One region of the Paenochrobactrum glaciei genome, then DNA from elsewhere that is predicted to be linked to it. Evidence: riboswitches for the same ligand, from Rfam matches in the RefSeq annotation. Region 1 holds a riboswitch; the other holds the start of a gene.
The links. Region 1 has a riboswitch for thiamine pyrophosphate ahead of ABDZ76_RS11000 (TenA family protein). Riboswitches for the same ligand answer to the same signal wherever they lie in the genome.

Region 1 (3,847 bases):
TGAAAACTGGGTCGGCATGCCTTTGATTGACCGTAGCAGCAATCCGATTAAGCTGACAGCGGCAGGTGCAAGTTTTTTGCCCTCTGCCCATGATGCCATTGATCTTTTATATAACTCCAGAAAATGGCTTTATGAGCAGTATAATCCCGTCTGGGAAGTGCTCTCTTTCGCAACGTTAAACAGCTTATCTTTAAGTTTCTTCCCGCTTTGGATGGCTGACATGGAAGCTGTTGGCGATGAATTTCGTGTGCGTTTTACTGATCCACACGCCTCATTTTTAGGAAATATGTCAACATTGGTACATGGCCAATGCGACTTTTTCCTGACCTATGCTCTTGATGATGTAAAGCAAATGGAAGACTTGAAAAAATTTCCATTTTTGTCGGTTGGCATGGAGCGCGTTATTGCAGTCAGTGCGCCTAATCGCGACGGCAGCCCTATGCACAGCCTCACCAAGAGCTATCTACCGACACATTTTTTAAGCTATCGCAGCAATGCATTTTTCTCCCTTGCATTGCAGCATTTAATTGAGAAACGGCAATATAATCTTCATTCTGTCTATGAAAACGGAATGTCCAGCGCACTTAAAGCAATGGCTATTTCCGGTCATGGCGTCACATGGGTTCCACAAAGCCTGGTCAATGACGAACTGAGCCGTGGGTTACTGGTTCGTGCTGGCACGACCGAAGATGATCTTTTAGTGGAAATCCGTATTTACCGAACACATAATTTCCGCAATCAGCAAGCAGAAAAATTCTGGCGCCGCGCCTCATATCTCACAACTTTAAAAGCCGAAAAAGCACTGCCTGCTGGTTAAAGATCAGGCCAGACGATATTCATCACCGCCTGACCTGACCTTTATTAATTATGCGTATTCTTGATAAGCTGCATCAAAAAATGCCAGTTCAAGCTGAACAGCGCGCGTGAAAAAGTCTTTACTGCACTCCACCTCTGTCGGACCAACGCGATCAAGTTCACCGCGTAAGAACGCAACAAAATCGCAAAAAAATGGATTATCATGCAAGGTAATCCATTCAGCATGCACAAAATTATCCGGCAGAGCCTTATCACGATCTGACGCCCACTCCAGATAAAGCCATTCTGCTACATTGAGAACGGACAAAATAGCGGCATAAGAACGGGTCTCGGCAGCTTCGCGCATAATTGCCTGAAAACCTTTAGTTGGCTGACTATCAGGAATAGCAGCTCTCATGTCAGCACTCACACCAAGCGCTTCAAAAGCACGTAAGAAATAAGTGTTTTCATCACTTGAAACCATGCCCGCAAATTGGCCGAAACGTAAACGCGCTTCGAAAGTATCAGCCGTTGCAATCGCTGCACCCAGCAATGTGAGGAAACTATCCAAGAACCGATGGTCCTGTATCAAATAGGCTGCCATCACTTCATCGCTGATTGTGCCTGCATGCAATTCCTGCACAAAACGATGATCAACCGCTTGTGACCAGAGCGGCTGGCTGCTGTTTTTTAAGATTTCAGTAAAGCGTTCAGTCATAATGCTGCCTTTTCAAGGTTGGCTGCAAGACCGACAAGTTTTTATTCATAAACGGCCTCGCAAAGAGGCCGGCAAAAGGCAGGCTTTTGTTCCCATCCCTTCGCCGGCATGATCCGGATCAGGTTCGAAGGGTCACTGCGCTTTTGATAATAGCAATATCTCAGCCCCTTGACGGGACACCCCTTGGTCTGTCCATGAGTAAGGCTATGACCACGATCCGTCAAGCATCTGACCTAAAGTTTAATAATTACTGAGCCGAAGCGGGCTCCTGAACAGGCACGCTGACATCCGGTACTTTGTCATCATTGGCAAATGAATGATTACTCTCCGATGTAATGCGTCCGTAAGCTTCCACACCCACCCAAACAAGAACTGCCAATAACAGGCTGCACAGCAAAACAACCAACACAGAGACACCCTTGCGCCCCTGTCGCGCATCCTCTGCAGGAACTTTTTTCATTGCATCCTCCTGTTTTTGAATATTTACGTTCAAAAGCGAGGAGTGGCTGAGAAATATGCATCATGGCGCATCTCTTTTCTCAAGCCACTTCAATTTTTCGATGACTTCAATCATCAGCAGGAACGCTCTGTCAGCGCATATTCAGAAGCTTCTGTCTTTCAAGCTCTACGTCTTCAGGCGTATATGGAGCGGACGTATGATCAAAACGCTCCCATCCTTGCTCACGATAATATTGGCGCCGCGCATTCACATCAACACCACCAGCATCTGCTAGAATACGTCGAGCAACCGGTGCTTTTTCATCGTCAACTTTCACTGATACTATAGCACCGCCACGACGAACACCCTCAGCATAAACATGAGCCTCGTCATCAGGCACACCGCTGTCAATAAGTGCGCCGATCAATCCCCCTGCTGCACCACCAGCTACGGCTCCGCCAACAGCGCCTGCAAGGGTGGCAGATAGCCATCCGGCCGCAACGACAGGGCCAACTCCAGGAATTGCAATCATGCCAAGACCAGCAAGCAATCCTCCACCTGCACCAAGTGCAGCGCCCACTCCGGCACCGACACCTGCACCTTCTCCGGCTTCGCTTCGGTTTTCGGCATGGTGCGAAACAATACTAATATCTTTGTATGGTATACCCGCTGCTTCAAGTTGAATAACTACACTCTTTGCAGCGTCGTAATTATCGAATAACTGATTAAGCGTTTTCATAATAATCTCCCGTTGTATTAACCTGAAGTGATGTTGCCCTGATAATCCATCTTGATCATCACTGGCGTTCCATTTTTTTCACCGGCCGCATGCCACACACCTTCATCATCGAGGGTGAGCCCCATCACATTGGTAAACCCCGCTTCTTCCATCCGGCTTTTCGCCTGATCTTGAGTGAAGCTATTTTCACCTTTAACGGGTGCTGACGGATTGGCTTGATCCGGCATAACAACTGCTGGCTTATCTGTGGTTGGTGTCGTCTGTGCCTGCCCTAATGTTGGGATACAAATGCAAGCAGCTACGAGCGTCATAGTTTTATAATTCATGATCAGCTCCTGTGTTTGTCACTGCATTTCAGTGATATTTGGTAAACACATGAGCTTTGAAAATTGTTCCTGAATTTTTATTCACAACAAGTTACATAAACAAAAATATCTTTATTTTATATAGAGTTATGATTTTTCTTCAAAATACTATGAACCATTTTGAAGCTGCCGCGTTGGTTTAATACCCTCATAAAGCAAAGGAGAAGATCAATGGATTGGAACCGTATCGAAGGTAATTGGAAACAGGTTAAAGGCAAAGTTAAAGAGCAATGGGGAAAGCTCACAGACGATGACCTCGATCAAATTCAAGGCCGCCGGGAACAGCTCGAAGGTAAAATTCAAGAACGCTACGGCATTGAAAAAGACCGCGTCAAGAATGAGATAGATAGCTGGTACAACAATCAGAATTGGTAATTAAAAACAGTGCGCCTTCATGGCGCACTGTTTATATGTATCGATTGTATAAAAAGCACCATAGGCTTATTATTAAAATGCTATTTTAACGCATAAAAATGCCGCCACAGACTGGCGGCATTTGTTTAAATAGGGACTTATTTTTCCCAACGCCCTACATATTTAAATTCAGGCGCCTTTTCGATTTCTTCCTTAGTCGCACTCATAGTTGCCTGCCATGATTTATCATCAGCGACATAGGTGATGTTTACAGATTGCGGACTAACAATCACATATTTTTCACCTATCCCTAAGAAGCCGCCAACAGAAACAATATAACCCGCCAGCTCATTGTCAGAAACGATCAGATCTTTAATTTCGCCAAAAACAGTTCCTTCAGCATCTGACACATTAAGACCAACGACATTACTGCTCAA
Region 2 (3,847 bases), on a different contig from region 1:
CAAAAACTAACCGGCACTTACCAAAAAACTGACTTTCGCGCACAAAAAAACAGGCCGGAAAATCCGACCTGTTTCTAATAATTTCAAGCCAGGCTTGCAAATAAATGACCGGTTAAGGTGCTATTATTGGCAAGGAGCTTCATAGACGCGGCCATATGGGTCGCGGTATTTGCAATATTGCACGCCATTGCGGGTTGTGGATGCACCCAGCAATGTACCGGCAACCGCACCAATAGCTGCACCGGTCAGCGCGCCACGGCCATTGCCGCCAATTGCACCACCAGCCAATGCACCAAGTGCTGCACCGCCAACACCATAACCAGCTGTGCGCTGCTCATTGGTTGTGCAAGCAGCGGTTGAGAATGCGAGCAATCCTGCGACTGCAATCATAGTAAGACGTGATTTCATGGAAGAAATCTCCCTTTATACGTTGAAAACCACCGACCTTGCGTCCCCAATTCGGCGCTTGCAGGTAGTCCTGCTACAACTAGCTTACATTATATTAGCTGTTGTTCGTCAAGTCTTTTCATGACAGTTTTGCAATAAGTATTGCGTGACCTAAACGCAAAGAAACACAAAGAGTTCCACGCACAACATTAGAAACTGTTAAAGACGAGCCTAAAGGCAGCGTAATTTTGTCTAAAGGCCATTCTGCTTGCTCAATTGTCAGGCCTTCAAGCTCTGAAAAGCTCAAAATACTGAAAACCGAACCATCCGGCAGATCGTATTGATAATTGCCCGGCACCAGCGGCATGGCTTCTTCAAAACCACTGGATAGCAAAATCTGACGCCCCTCAATGGCGTGTCTTGTGGCCATTGTCAGATGCAAAAGTGTGTGGTCAGTGCGCTCGCCACCAAAAGCACCGCACAGAATCACACGGGTTGCACCTAAACGATAGGCCTCGTTGAGCGCCAATTCGCCATCAGTCATATCCTTTGCAACCGGAAAAGTCTGGCGTGGCACGTCTTTGAATTTTTCCAGCAGATCAGCAGCGGTGGAATCAAAATCACCCAGCCATAATTCCGGCACCACACCTAAACTCAGCGCATGGCGCATACCGCCATCAGCAGCTAAAAAGCGTGCGCCCTTAATCTGGGCGCGCAAGCGATCCGTGACGGCCATATCGCCGCCGAGAAGAATGACAAATGTGCTCATGAAATTGCTCATAACATGCACATCCCGCCCCGAAAAGCTCCTTTACGCATGACTTGCGATAAGCCTTGGAAATGCTTAATATAAAGCTGCTCTAACGGGGTGCCTGCTGTTTTCACATCAGGCTGAGAGGCCGCTATATCCGGCTAACCCGCTGAACCTGATCCGGTTTGTACCGGCGGAGGGATTAGATGCTGTCAACTTCCGACGCATGATCCTTTTGAACCTGATAACTCAAGGAGACGCATTATGCGGCTGTTGTCTTTACTCGCCTCGTCCGCGGCCATCATGCTGAGCATGGCTCATGTAGCACAGGCAAAAGATACCCTCACCGTTTACACCTATGATAGTTTTACCTCCAAATGGGGGCCCGGACCTGTTGTAAAAGAAAATTTTGAAGCGGTCTGCGATTGCGAAGTTAAATTCGTAGCAGCAGCTGATGGTGTGGCACTGCTTAACCGGTTGAAACTGGAAGGCGCCAAAACCGAAGCCGACATCGTGCTTGGCCTCGACAATAACCTGATTGCGGATGCCCATAAATCAGGCCTTTTTGCTCCAAGTGGCATTGATCTGGCCCAAATCAATGTGCCTGGTGATTTTCAGGATGATGTTTTCGTACCCTATGATTACAGCTATTTCGCTGTTGTCTATGACAGCGAGAAAATGCAAAATCCGCCTAAAAGCCTGAAAGAACTGGTTGAGGGCGATGCGTCTCAAAAAATCGTACTGCAAGATCCCCGTACCTCGACCCCCGGTCTTGGCATGCTGCTCTGGATGAAGGCAGTTTACGGTGATGAAGCCGCTGATAAATGGGAGCAATTGCAAAAGCGCATCCTCACCGTCACACCGGGCTGGTCTGAAGCTTATGGCCTGTTCACCAAAGGCGAAGCGCCGATGGTGCTTTCTTACACCACCTCACCCGCCTATCATGTGATCGCTGACAAGACCAACCGCTATCAGGCATTGGCTTTCGAAGAAGGGCATTATTTGCAGGTGGAAGTGGCTGGCATGACCAAAACGGGTGAGAAAAACCCGCTCGCCAAACAGTTTTTGGCTTTCATGCTTGAACCCGGTTTTCAGGATGCCATCCCGGAAACCAACTGGATGTTCCCTGTAGCCAAAACATCCAAGCCGCTTGATCCGGCCTTTGATGCGCTGGTAAAACCTGCAAAAACCTTGCAAATCTCATCCGAAGATGTCGCCGCCAATCGTAAAGACTGGATCGACGAATGGCTGAACGCCTCAAGTAAATAAAAGCGGATAAATGCAAGTGCGCCGATATAAATCTTCCATCATAAAACCTCTCAGCGGGAGCTTTGCTCTCGCCTTTTTGGGGCTATTGGCAGGCGGCGCACTTTTATCACTTGCATGGTTAGCCGTTGGCGAAGGCTCGGTCTTTGCCAATTTTGATGCCTATGTCTGGCGCATCACACGTTTCACGCTTTTACAGGCATTGCTTTCCAGCCTGCTGTCTGTCGCTGTCGCAATTCCGCTGGCACGTGCTTTACATGCATCGCATGACTTTTATGGCCGCGCCCTTATTTTGCGGCTCTTTACCCTGCCTTTGGTGCTGCCTTCGCTGGTAGCTATTTTAGGTATCACCGCCATTTATGGCCGCAACGGCCTGATCGCTTATCTTTTTGATTTGAGCGGCAGTTCCTTTGTGCCCAATATATACGGCCTTACCGGTATTTTGCTGGCACATGTATTTTTCAATATGCCGCTGGCAGTAAGGCTGATTTTAGCCAATCTGGAAACCATCCCAGCGGATTACTGGAAACTATCCGCACAATTGGGCATGAGCAATTTTGCGCGTTTCCGGCTGATTGAATGGCCTGTCATCCGGCGCAATCTTTCCGGTATTACCGGTTTGATTTTCATGCTCTGCATCACTTCCTTCACTACCGTTTTAACCCTTGGCGGCGGCCCGCGTGCCACCACACTGGAAGTTGCGATTTATCAAGCACTGCATTTTGATTTTGATCTGACCCGCGCTGTAGCCCTCACACTGATGCAGCTTATTTTGACACTTTCGGTTCTGGCACTGTTACGTTTTTTCGGACGCCCGAGCGAAGAGGGATTTTCACTGCAAATAACAGCCAAGCGCTATGACAATGTCAAAATACAAACACGTCTTTGTAATTACGCCATCATTCTGATTGGCTTTGTTTTTATTGCCAGTCCGGTGGTTGGCATTGTGGCTTCTTCTTTCATGGCCGATTTTTCACGACTGCTCAGTGAAGCGGCTGTGTGGAATGCGATTTTCACCAGTCTCTGGCTTGGCGCTTCATCGGCATGTTTATCAGTGCTGCTTTCCTTCGCGCTGGTCATTGCGCGTGAATATAGCGCAAGCCAAACACTGAACATCAAACCACGCTCCTTAACGCGCTTCTATCAAAATGCGCTTGAAACCGGCTCCAGCCTGATACTGGTTGTACCGCCGATTATCTTAGGCGCAGGCTGGTTCATTCTGTTGCGCAATTTCGGTAACCCGTTTTCTTTTGCAGCAGCAATGGTCATTACCGTCAATGCAGCAATGGCGATGCCTTTTGCCGTGCGTCTCATCCGCCCTGCATGGGACAATGCCGCCGCTAATCACAATCAATTATGCGCGCAACTAGGAATTTCAGGCATCAGCCGTTTACGCCTGATCGACTGGCCGGTAATGCGTCAACCAGCCATTATCGCCTTTGC

Region 2: it holds a riboswitch for thiamine pyrophosphate, as region 1 does, so the genes downstream of both, thiB (thiamine ABC transporter substrate binding subunit) here and ABDZ76_RS11000 (TenA family protein) in region 1, are expected to answer to the same signal.

What each region holds. Positions count from the first base shown of each region.
Region 1 covers NZ_BAAADE010000003.1:307,682-311,528, reverse strand. The annotation lists gene ABDZ76_RS11005 (LysR family transcriptional regulator) at 1-817, shown strand, start outside; gene ABDZ76_RS11000 (TenA family protein) at 866-1,513, opposite strand; TPP riboswitch at 1,592-1,707, opposite strand; gene ABDZ76_RS10995 (hypothetical protein) at 1,761-1,973, opposite strand; gene ABDZ76_RS10990 (hypothetical protein) at 2,104-2,691, opposite strand; gene ABDZ76_RS10985 (PepSY domain-containing protein) at 2,709-3,017, opposite strand; gene ABDZ76_RS10980 (CsbD family protein) at 3,228-3,431, shown strand; gene ABDZ76_RS10975 (PRC-barrel domain-containing protein) at 3,569-3,847, opposite strand, start outside.
Region 2 covers NZ_BAAADE010000005.1:78,665-82,511, reverse strand. The annotation lists gene ABDZ76_RS12815 (YMGG-like glycine zipper-containing protein) at 124-408, opposite strand; gene ABDZ76_RS12810 (thiamine diphosphokinase) at 527-1,156, opposite strand; TPP riboswitch at 1,242-1,357, shown strand; gene thiB (thiamine ABC transporter substrate binding subunit) at 1,403-2,407, shown strand; gene thiP (thiamine/thiamine pyrophosphate ABC transporter permease) at 2,418-3,847, shown strand, end outside.